One region of the Stappia sp. genome, then DNA from elsewhere that is predicted to be linked to it. Evidence: riboswitches for the same ligand, from Rfam matches in the RefSeq annotation. Region 1 holds a riboswitch; the other holds the start of a gene.
What was found. Region 1 has a riboswitch for thiamine pyrophosphate ahead of thiC (phosphomethylpyrimidine synthase ThiC). Riboswitches for the same ligand answer to the same signal wherever they lie in the genome.
Positions count from the first base shown of each region.

Region 2: another riboswitch for thiamine pyrophosphate. It lies ahead of thiD (bifunctional hydroxymethylpyrimidine kinase/phosphomethylpyrimidine kinase); the one in region 1 lies ahead of thiC (phosphomethylpyrimidine synthase ThiC).

Region 1 is NZ_CP157793.1:3,583,155-3,586,561, reverse strand. It holds partial or broken gene ABL312_RS15975 (helix-turn-helix domain-containing protein) at 1-13, opposite strand, end outside; gene ABL312_RS15970 (NAD(P)-dependent oxidoreductase) at 491-1,357, opposite strand; TPP riboswitch at 1,563-1,697, shown strand; gene thiC (phosphomethylpyrimidine synthase ThiC) at 1,801-3,407, shown strand, end outside.
Region 2 is NZ_CP157793.1:105,353-108,759, reverse strand. It holds gene thiO (glycine oxidase ThiO) at 1-796, opposite strand, end outside; gene thiD (bifunctional hydroxymethylpyrimidine kinase/phosphomethylpyrimidine kinase) at 793-1,659, opposite strand; TPP riboswitch at 1,780-1,881, opposite strand; gene ABL312_RS00505 (FAD-binding domain-containing protein) at 1,930-3,165, opposite strand; gene ABL312_RS00500 (isoprenylcysteine carboxylmethyltransferase family protein) at 3,162-3,407, opposite strand, start outside.

The sequences.
Region 1 (3,407 bases):
CTTTCCAAGGCATTCGGGCCTCCCCAAATGCAAGATGTGTAAACCATGTGGTCAGAATGACCTGTCAGCTATCTCTCGATAAGCTCATACGCGTTTCCAAACGCTTAAGCGCCGCCCTCCGGGGCGGCGTTTGCGTTTCCAACACCCGTGGAAGCAAGAGGGGCGGAAGTTCTTCATATCGCTGCGTAAATCGGCGTGGGCCGAAATGAGTGCAACATGAGCGGCCCCATCAATAGACGATCCTCTCGCTGGCTGACCGATGTGGGCGAGACAGAGCCTCTGGATCGATGCCAGGCCGATCAGCGTACCGAAGGCTCATGCCGGCCATCACATCGGTGATTGACGCCGCGAGTCGTGCTTCGAGAGATGCGTCCTGCGATAGACCCGCTCCAACAGGGGGCGGATGTGGCGCTGTATCTTGGTGCGTTCTGTCCTGCTCCCCTGAACTTCACATTTGACGAGCAGGTTCAGACGATACGCCCGACGCGCATCAGTGATTATGTGGCGGAATCCCGGTGCTGGCCAATGCGCGTTCGGTGCGTGCCTCGATCGCGCGGACGACCGCTATCATGTCGTCTTCTGCGAACCCAAGACCTTCGGTCTCGCTGTAAAGAGACAGGCAGGCATCCATCAGGGGCGACGCGATACCGGCATCACGGGCAGCCTCTACAACGAGACGGTTGTTCTTGAGCACGTCTGATATCCCCGCTTCGCGGCTGAAGTCGTGCTGCGCGAGCTTTCCGATTTTGATCCGAGAGACGTCGCTTGCCATAGGGCCCGCGTTCAGAATATCGGTGAAGCGACTCATATCGAGGTCATGGCGCCTGGCGAAATGGGCAGCCTCGGCCAAGCCCGTGACCATCGCGATCAGGAAGGTGTTGATCGCGAGTTTCATGTGGAGGGCGGCGGGAACCGCGCCGCAGTCGAAGAGTTCCTTGCAGATCGGGGCGAGGATTGGCCGCAGGCGCGCGATATCCTCCGGCTCGCCGGCGAGCATGCCGACCAGTTGCCCGGCTTCGGCCGGCTTGCGCGAGCCCGAGACCGGCGCTTCGACGTAGCGCCCTCCGGCGGAGCGGATGTCATCGGCCAGTTGCTTCGAATAGTCGGCCGACACGGTGCCCATGGAGACGATGATATGGCCGGCGACGCGGGAGGTGAATTCCGGACCGAGGCGATCGAGTACGGTATCCATCGCCGTGTCGTTCTCCAGCATTAGGATAACCGTTTCGCATCGCGTGAACATCTCCGCAGCGTCAGAGGCAATCGTGGCACCCGCCTGTTCCAGCGGGGCGCATCGATTTCTTGTGCGGTTCCAAACGACGAGCGGCGTTCCGGCCCGCGCGAGGTTCAGAGCCATGGGCGCGCCCATCGTGCCAAGACCGATGAACCCGATTGGTGAATCCGGCGGCATGTCCAAGTTCCCTATTGCCTCTCCGCCAAGTCTACCCGCGGCTCGTTCTTCGGAAAAACGAATGTTTATGGATTGCAACTTCAGAGAACCGGGTATGTTGCCGGCGGTCCGCCTGGCAGTTGACAAAGCGCGGGACGAAACGCAGTCTCGGCATATTCACCCGGGGGGTCCCGACAAGGGGCTGAGATACTGATGGCCCGTCTGCCTTGATGGCGGCGCGCAGCGCAGTGACCCGATGAACCTGATCCAGTTCACACTGGCGTAGGGATGGTGTTCCGGCTGCGCGGCCTTGGCCGTATCTGCAATGCACGGCGTCTTTCACGCGGCCAATCCCCATTCATTGCGGCGAACTGGGTCTCCAACGCTTCGAGCTCTGGAGGCTCCGACCGATGCAAGATCTTTCCCCAATCGTCACAACAGGCCCGTTGCCCGCATCCCGGCGGGTCTGGCAGCGCGGCATCCTGCACCCGGATATCCGCGTGCCCATGCGCGAGCTCGAGTTGCTCCCGACGGCGGGCGAACCGCCCGTGACCGTCTATGACAGCTCCGGTCCCTACACAGATCCAGAGGCTGAGATCGCCATCGAGCGCGGCCTGCCGCGGCCGCGCGAAGCCTGGATCGCTACGCGGGGAGACACGGAGCTGTACGAAGGCCGTCATGTAAAGCCGGAGGACAACGGCTTTGCCCAGGGCGAGCGCCTGACGCCGGAGTTTCCGGTGCGGCACGAACCGCGGCGCGCGAAGAATGGCCGCGCCGTCACCCAGTTGGCCTATGCCCGTGCGGGCATCGTCACGCCTGAAATGGAATTCGTCGCCATCCGCGAAAACCTCGGCCGGCAGGCGGCGAAGCAGGCGCTTGAGCGCGACGGCGAGGCCTTCGGCGCCGAGATCCCGGATTTCATCACCCCGGAATTCGTCCGCGACGAGGTGGCGCGGGGCCGGGCGATCATCCCCGCCAACATCAACCACCCCGAGGCCGAGCCGATGGTGATCGGCCGCAATTTCCTCGTGAAGATCAACGCCAATATCGGCAATTCGGCCGTGACCTCCTCAATGGCCGAGGAAGTCGAGAAAATGGTCTGGGCGATCCGCTGGGGCGCCGACACGGTGATGGACCTCTCGACCGGACGCAACATCCACAATATTCGCGACTGGATCATCCGCAATTCCCCGGTGCCGATCGGCACGGTGCCGCTCTACCAGGCACTCGAAAAGGTCGGCGGCATCGCCGAGGCGCTCTCCTGGGAGGTCTATCGCGACACGCTGATCGAGCAGGCCGAGCAGGGGGTGGACTATTTCACCATCCACGCAGGCGTCAGGCTGCACATGATCCCGATGACGGTGGACCGGGTGACCGGTATTGTCAGCCGCGGCGGCTCGATCATGGCCAAATGGTGCCTACATCATCACCGCGAGAGCTTCCTCTACGAGCATTTCGGCGAGATCTGCGACATCGCGCGCGCTTACGACGTCTCGTTTTCGCTGGGCGACGGCCTGCGCCCCGGTTCAATCGCAGACGCCAACGACAAGGCGCAGTTTGCCGAGCTGGAGACGCTCGGGGAGCTGACGCAGATCGCTCGGGCCAAGGACTGCCAGGTCATGATCGAGGGCCCCGGTCACGTGCCGATGCACAAGATCAGGGCCAATATGGACAAGCAGCTCGAAGTCTGCGGAGAGGCGCCGTTCTACACGCTCGGGCCGCTGACCACCGACATCGCACCAGGCTACGACCACATCACCTCCGGCATCGGCGCGGCGATGATCGGCTGGTTCGGCACGGCAATGCTCTGCTACGTGACGCCGAAGGAGCATCTCGGGTTGCCCGGCCGGGACGACGTGAAGGTCGGCGTGATCACCTACAAGATCGCCGCCCATGCCGCCGATCTCGCCAAGGGCCATCCGGCGGCGCGGATCCGCGACGATGCACTGAGCCGCGCCCGGTTCGAGTTCCGCTGGGAGGATCAGTTCAACCTCTCGCTTGATCCCGAGACCGCCCG
Region 2 (3,407 bases), 1.2 Mb from region 1:
CGGCTTCCGCGAAGGCGGGATGCAGCGCATAGGCCGCGCCCAGAAGCTCCAGCATGGCACGCGCGGTGATGCGCGTGCGCTCGTCGCTTTCCACCATGGTCGCGCCGACCATGAAGACGCCCTCCCCGCGCGGCACCACGTAAAGCGGGATGCGCGGATGCAGAAGCCGCACGGGCCGCGACAGCGCCACATCGGGGCTGCGGATCACAAGCATCTCGCCCTTCACGCCGCGCAGTTCCGCGATCTCGCCACGCGCGGCGAAACCGCGACAGTCGAGGACCGCATCGCCCGGCGCCTCGGCCGGATCGATTTCGGTCTCGGGCCGGATCGCGGCCCCCCGCTCGGTGAGCCGCGCGACCAGTCCGGCAAGTGCGGCGCGCGGGTCGACATGCCCTTCGCCGGCAAAGAACAGCCCCTGGCGGAAGCGCCCCGCGAGATCGGGTTCCAGTTCCGCGATGGCGTCCCCGTCGACCGGCGCATGCGCCTGCGTGCGCCTTGCGAAGCGGCGCAGATCCGCGCCGTCGCGCGGCTGCGCCAGCACGAGGCTCCCCTTGCGGGCGACCCCGTCGACCCGCGCCGCCCACCAGGCGAGCGCCTCGGCGCCGAGACGCACGACGGGTTCTTCCGCCGCCTCGCCCTCGCAAAAGGGGGCGAGCATGCCGCCGGCCCACCAGGAACAGGTCTGCGCTCCGCCGGGCGTGCCCCGGTCGAACAGCGTCACCTCGTGGCCGGCCTCCTGCAGCGCGGTGGCGCAGGCAAGCCCCGTGACGCCGCCGCCGATCACCGACACCTTCATGACACGGCCTCCCACAGACGATGGAAGTGGTGCACCGGCCCGTGGCCGGAGCCGACGTTCAGGCAATCCGCGCGGGCAATCGCCGCGTGCAGATAGGCATGGGCGCGCGTCACGGCCTCGGGCAGGTCTTGCCCCTTGGCGAGTTCGGCCGCGATCGCCGCCGACAGGGTGCACCCCGTTCCATGGGTGTTGCGGGTCTCGAGCCGCGCGGCGCTGAGGGCAAGCGGCTCGCCCTCGCCGGTCACCAGCAGATCGACGCAGGTCTCGCCGGCGCCATGGCCGCCCTTCATCAGGACAGCCGGGCCGAGGCGGGCGAGCGCGCGGCCCTGGCGTTCGGCGTCCTCAGCCGTTTCGGCCGGCGCTTCGCCGAGCAGGGCGGCGGCTTCCGGGAGGTTCGGCGTGATCAGCGTCGCGCGCGGCAGAAGCCGGTCGCGCAGCGCCGCGACGGCCGCCTCCTGAAGCAGGACCGCGCCCGATTTTGCGACGATCACCGGATCGACCACGACCGGCCCGCCATAGCCGTCGAGCGCCGCCACCACCGTGTCGACGATCTTCGGCGAGGACAGCATGCCGATCTTGATCGCGCCGACGTCGAGATCGTCGAGCACGGCCGCGATCTGCGCCGCGACGATTTCGTCGGGAATGTCATGGATGTGGGTGACGGCGCGCGTGTTCTGCGCCGTGATCGCGGTGAGCGCGCTGGCTCCATAGACGCCGAGCGCCGAAAACGCCTTGAGGTCGGCCTGAATCCCCGCGCCGCCGCCGCTGTCGGAGCCGGCGATGGTGAGCGCGATGGCCGGCACGGCCTTCGCGCGATCTCCCCCGGCGGTTCCCGCGCCGGTCTCCTGCGTCACACCGTGCATGCGTCCCTCGCTCGGCCGGCGGGAACGGGTTTCCCCGCGCCCGCGATACACTTCGGACGATCCGGGGGGAGCATGGCTTTCAGGAGAGCGACGACGGGAGGAGGCTCCCGCGCTGCGCGATCTGCGCGTCGATTCGTTCCCTACGCCGGCACGACCCGGATCAGGTTCAGTGGGTTGACGCGATTGCGCCTCTCAGCCCCGGGGGCACCCCAACGAATGTCTGTGCGAGGGAAGATAGGGACGCGGGCACGCCCCGTCAATCGGCGCAGATCACGCAAGCCGCGCGATCAACTCGGGAATGTGTTTCCTGAAGGCGAAGAAGCCCTTGGTCGCATGGGGCCAGGCGCGGGCATCGAAGGGCCGCAGATCCTGTGCGAGCGCGACACCCGCCGCTTCCAGCCGGGGCGCGAGCGCGATCAGGAAATCGCCCCCCGGCCCGACCGGCGCATGGCGGGTGACGAGGCGCGTCAGCCCCGACGCCCGCGCCCAGTCGACAACCGCGGCCACCGCGTCGTCGCCGGAAAGCCGGGGCGTCACCGCAGGGCCAGTCCCGGCGAGGCGGTCGAGCGTGTCGTCGACGGCGCCGGCCGCGAAGTCCCTCACCGCGTCGGCCACGGCTCCCGGCGACCTGTGGGCGGCCAGCGAGAGACCGGTGACCGCCTCGGGCCGCAGGCGCGCGGCGAGCTTGTCGGCGGCGACATCGTCGTCCAGCACCAGAAGGCCGGTTCCGGGCGCGGGATCGACCGGGCGCGGCATCGGCGGGGCGAGCGGCGGCGGATGGGGCGGCCCGTCAAGCGGCACGGCCGCCCCCGCCAGACCCGGCGTTCGCGGAAACCGCCCGTCGGTGTATGTCGCGATGTTGTCTTCCCGCGCCAGATAGGTCTTGCCGCGCGTCTGCAAGCCCGCCACCCAGCGCCAGGAGAGCGTGTTGGAGGCCGGGTCGCCGTCGAGCAGCCGACGCAGAAAGAGATCCGCGCCAAGCGCCCAGGGCAGTTCAAGCGTGAAGATCCAGATCGAGGCCGCCCACATGCGCGCATGATTGTGCAGATAGCCGGTGTCGGCGAGTTCGTGCATCCAGGCATCGAAACAGGCAATGCCGGTTTCGCCCGCTTGCGCGCGGGCGAGGTCGTCGGCAAGGGCGGAATCGTCGGCGGCGCGGGCCAGCGCCCGGTCGCGCTCCAGGCAGTAGTCCCGCCAGACGCTCGGGCGCAGTTCCAGCCAGCCCTTCCAGTAGGTGCGCCAGAACACTTCTTGCAGGAATTTCTCGGCCGCCTGGGCACCCTGCGCCCGCACGACCGCGCGCACCACCTCCTCTTCCGTGATCAGCCGGTGCCGCAGATAGGGCGACAGGCCGGAGACGTTTTCGTGTCTCCCGGGCCCCAGATCGACATTGCGGTCCCGGGCATAGGCCCGGCCGGCGCGCGGCAGGAAGGCGTCGAGCCGGGCGCGCGCCGCCTCGCGCGTCGCGGGCGGGAGCACTATGGCGTTGGCGGTCGTTTGCGTCATGAGGCGCGGGTGTCCCGGTTTGCGTGGCGGCGCGGGCGCGGCAGCATGTAGGGCGTCGCGCGGCGATAGCTCTCGAAGCGCGGGCCGAAGAGCCGGTCGAAGCGGCGTTCCTTGAACAGCGGCCCGGCAAGGCAGTAGGCGGTGAGCGTCCCACTCACCGCGAGTTGATCCGGCGTCCAGGTCGGCACGGTCCACAGCGTCAACGCGAAAGCCAGATAGATCGGCTGGCGGATGCGGGCGAA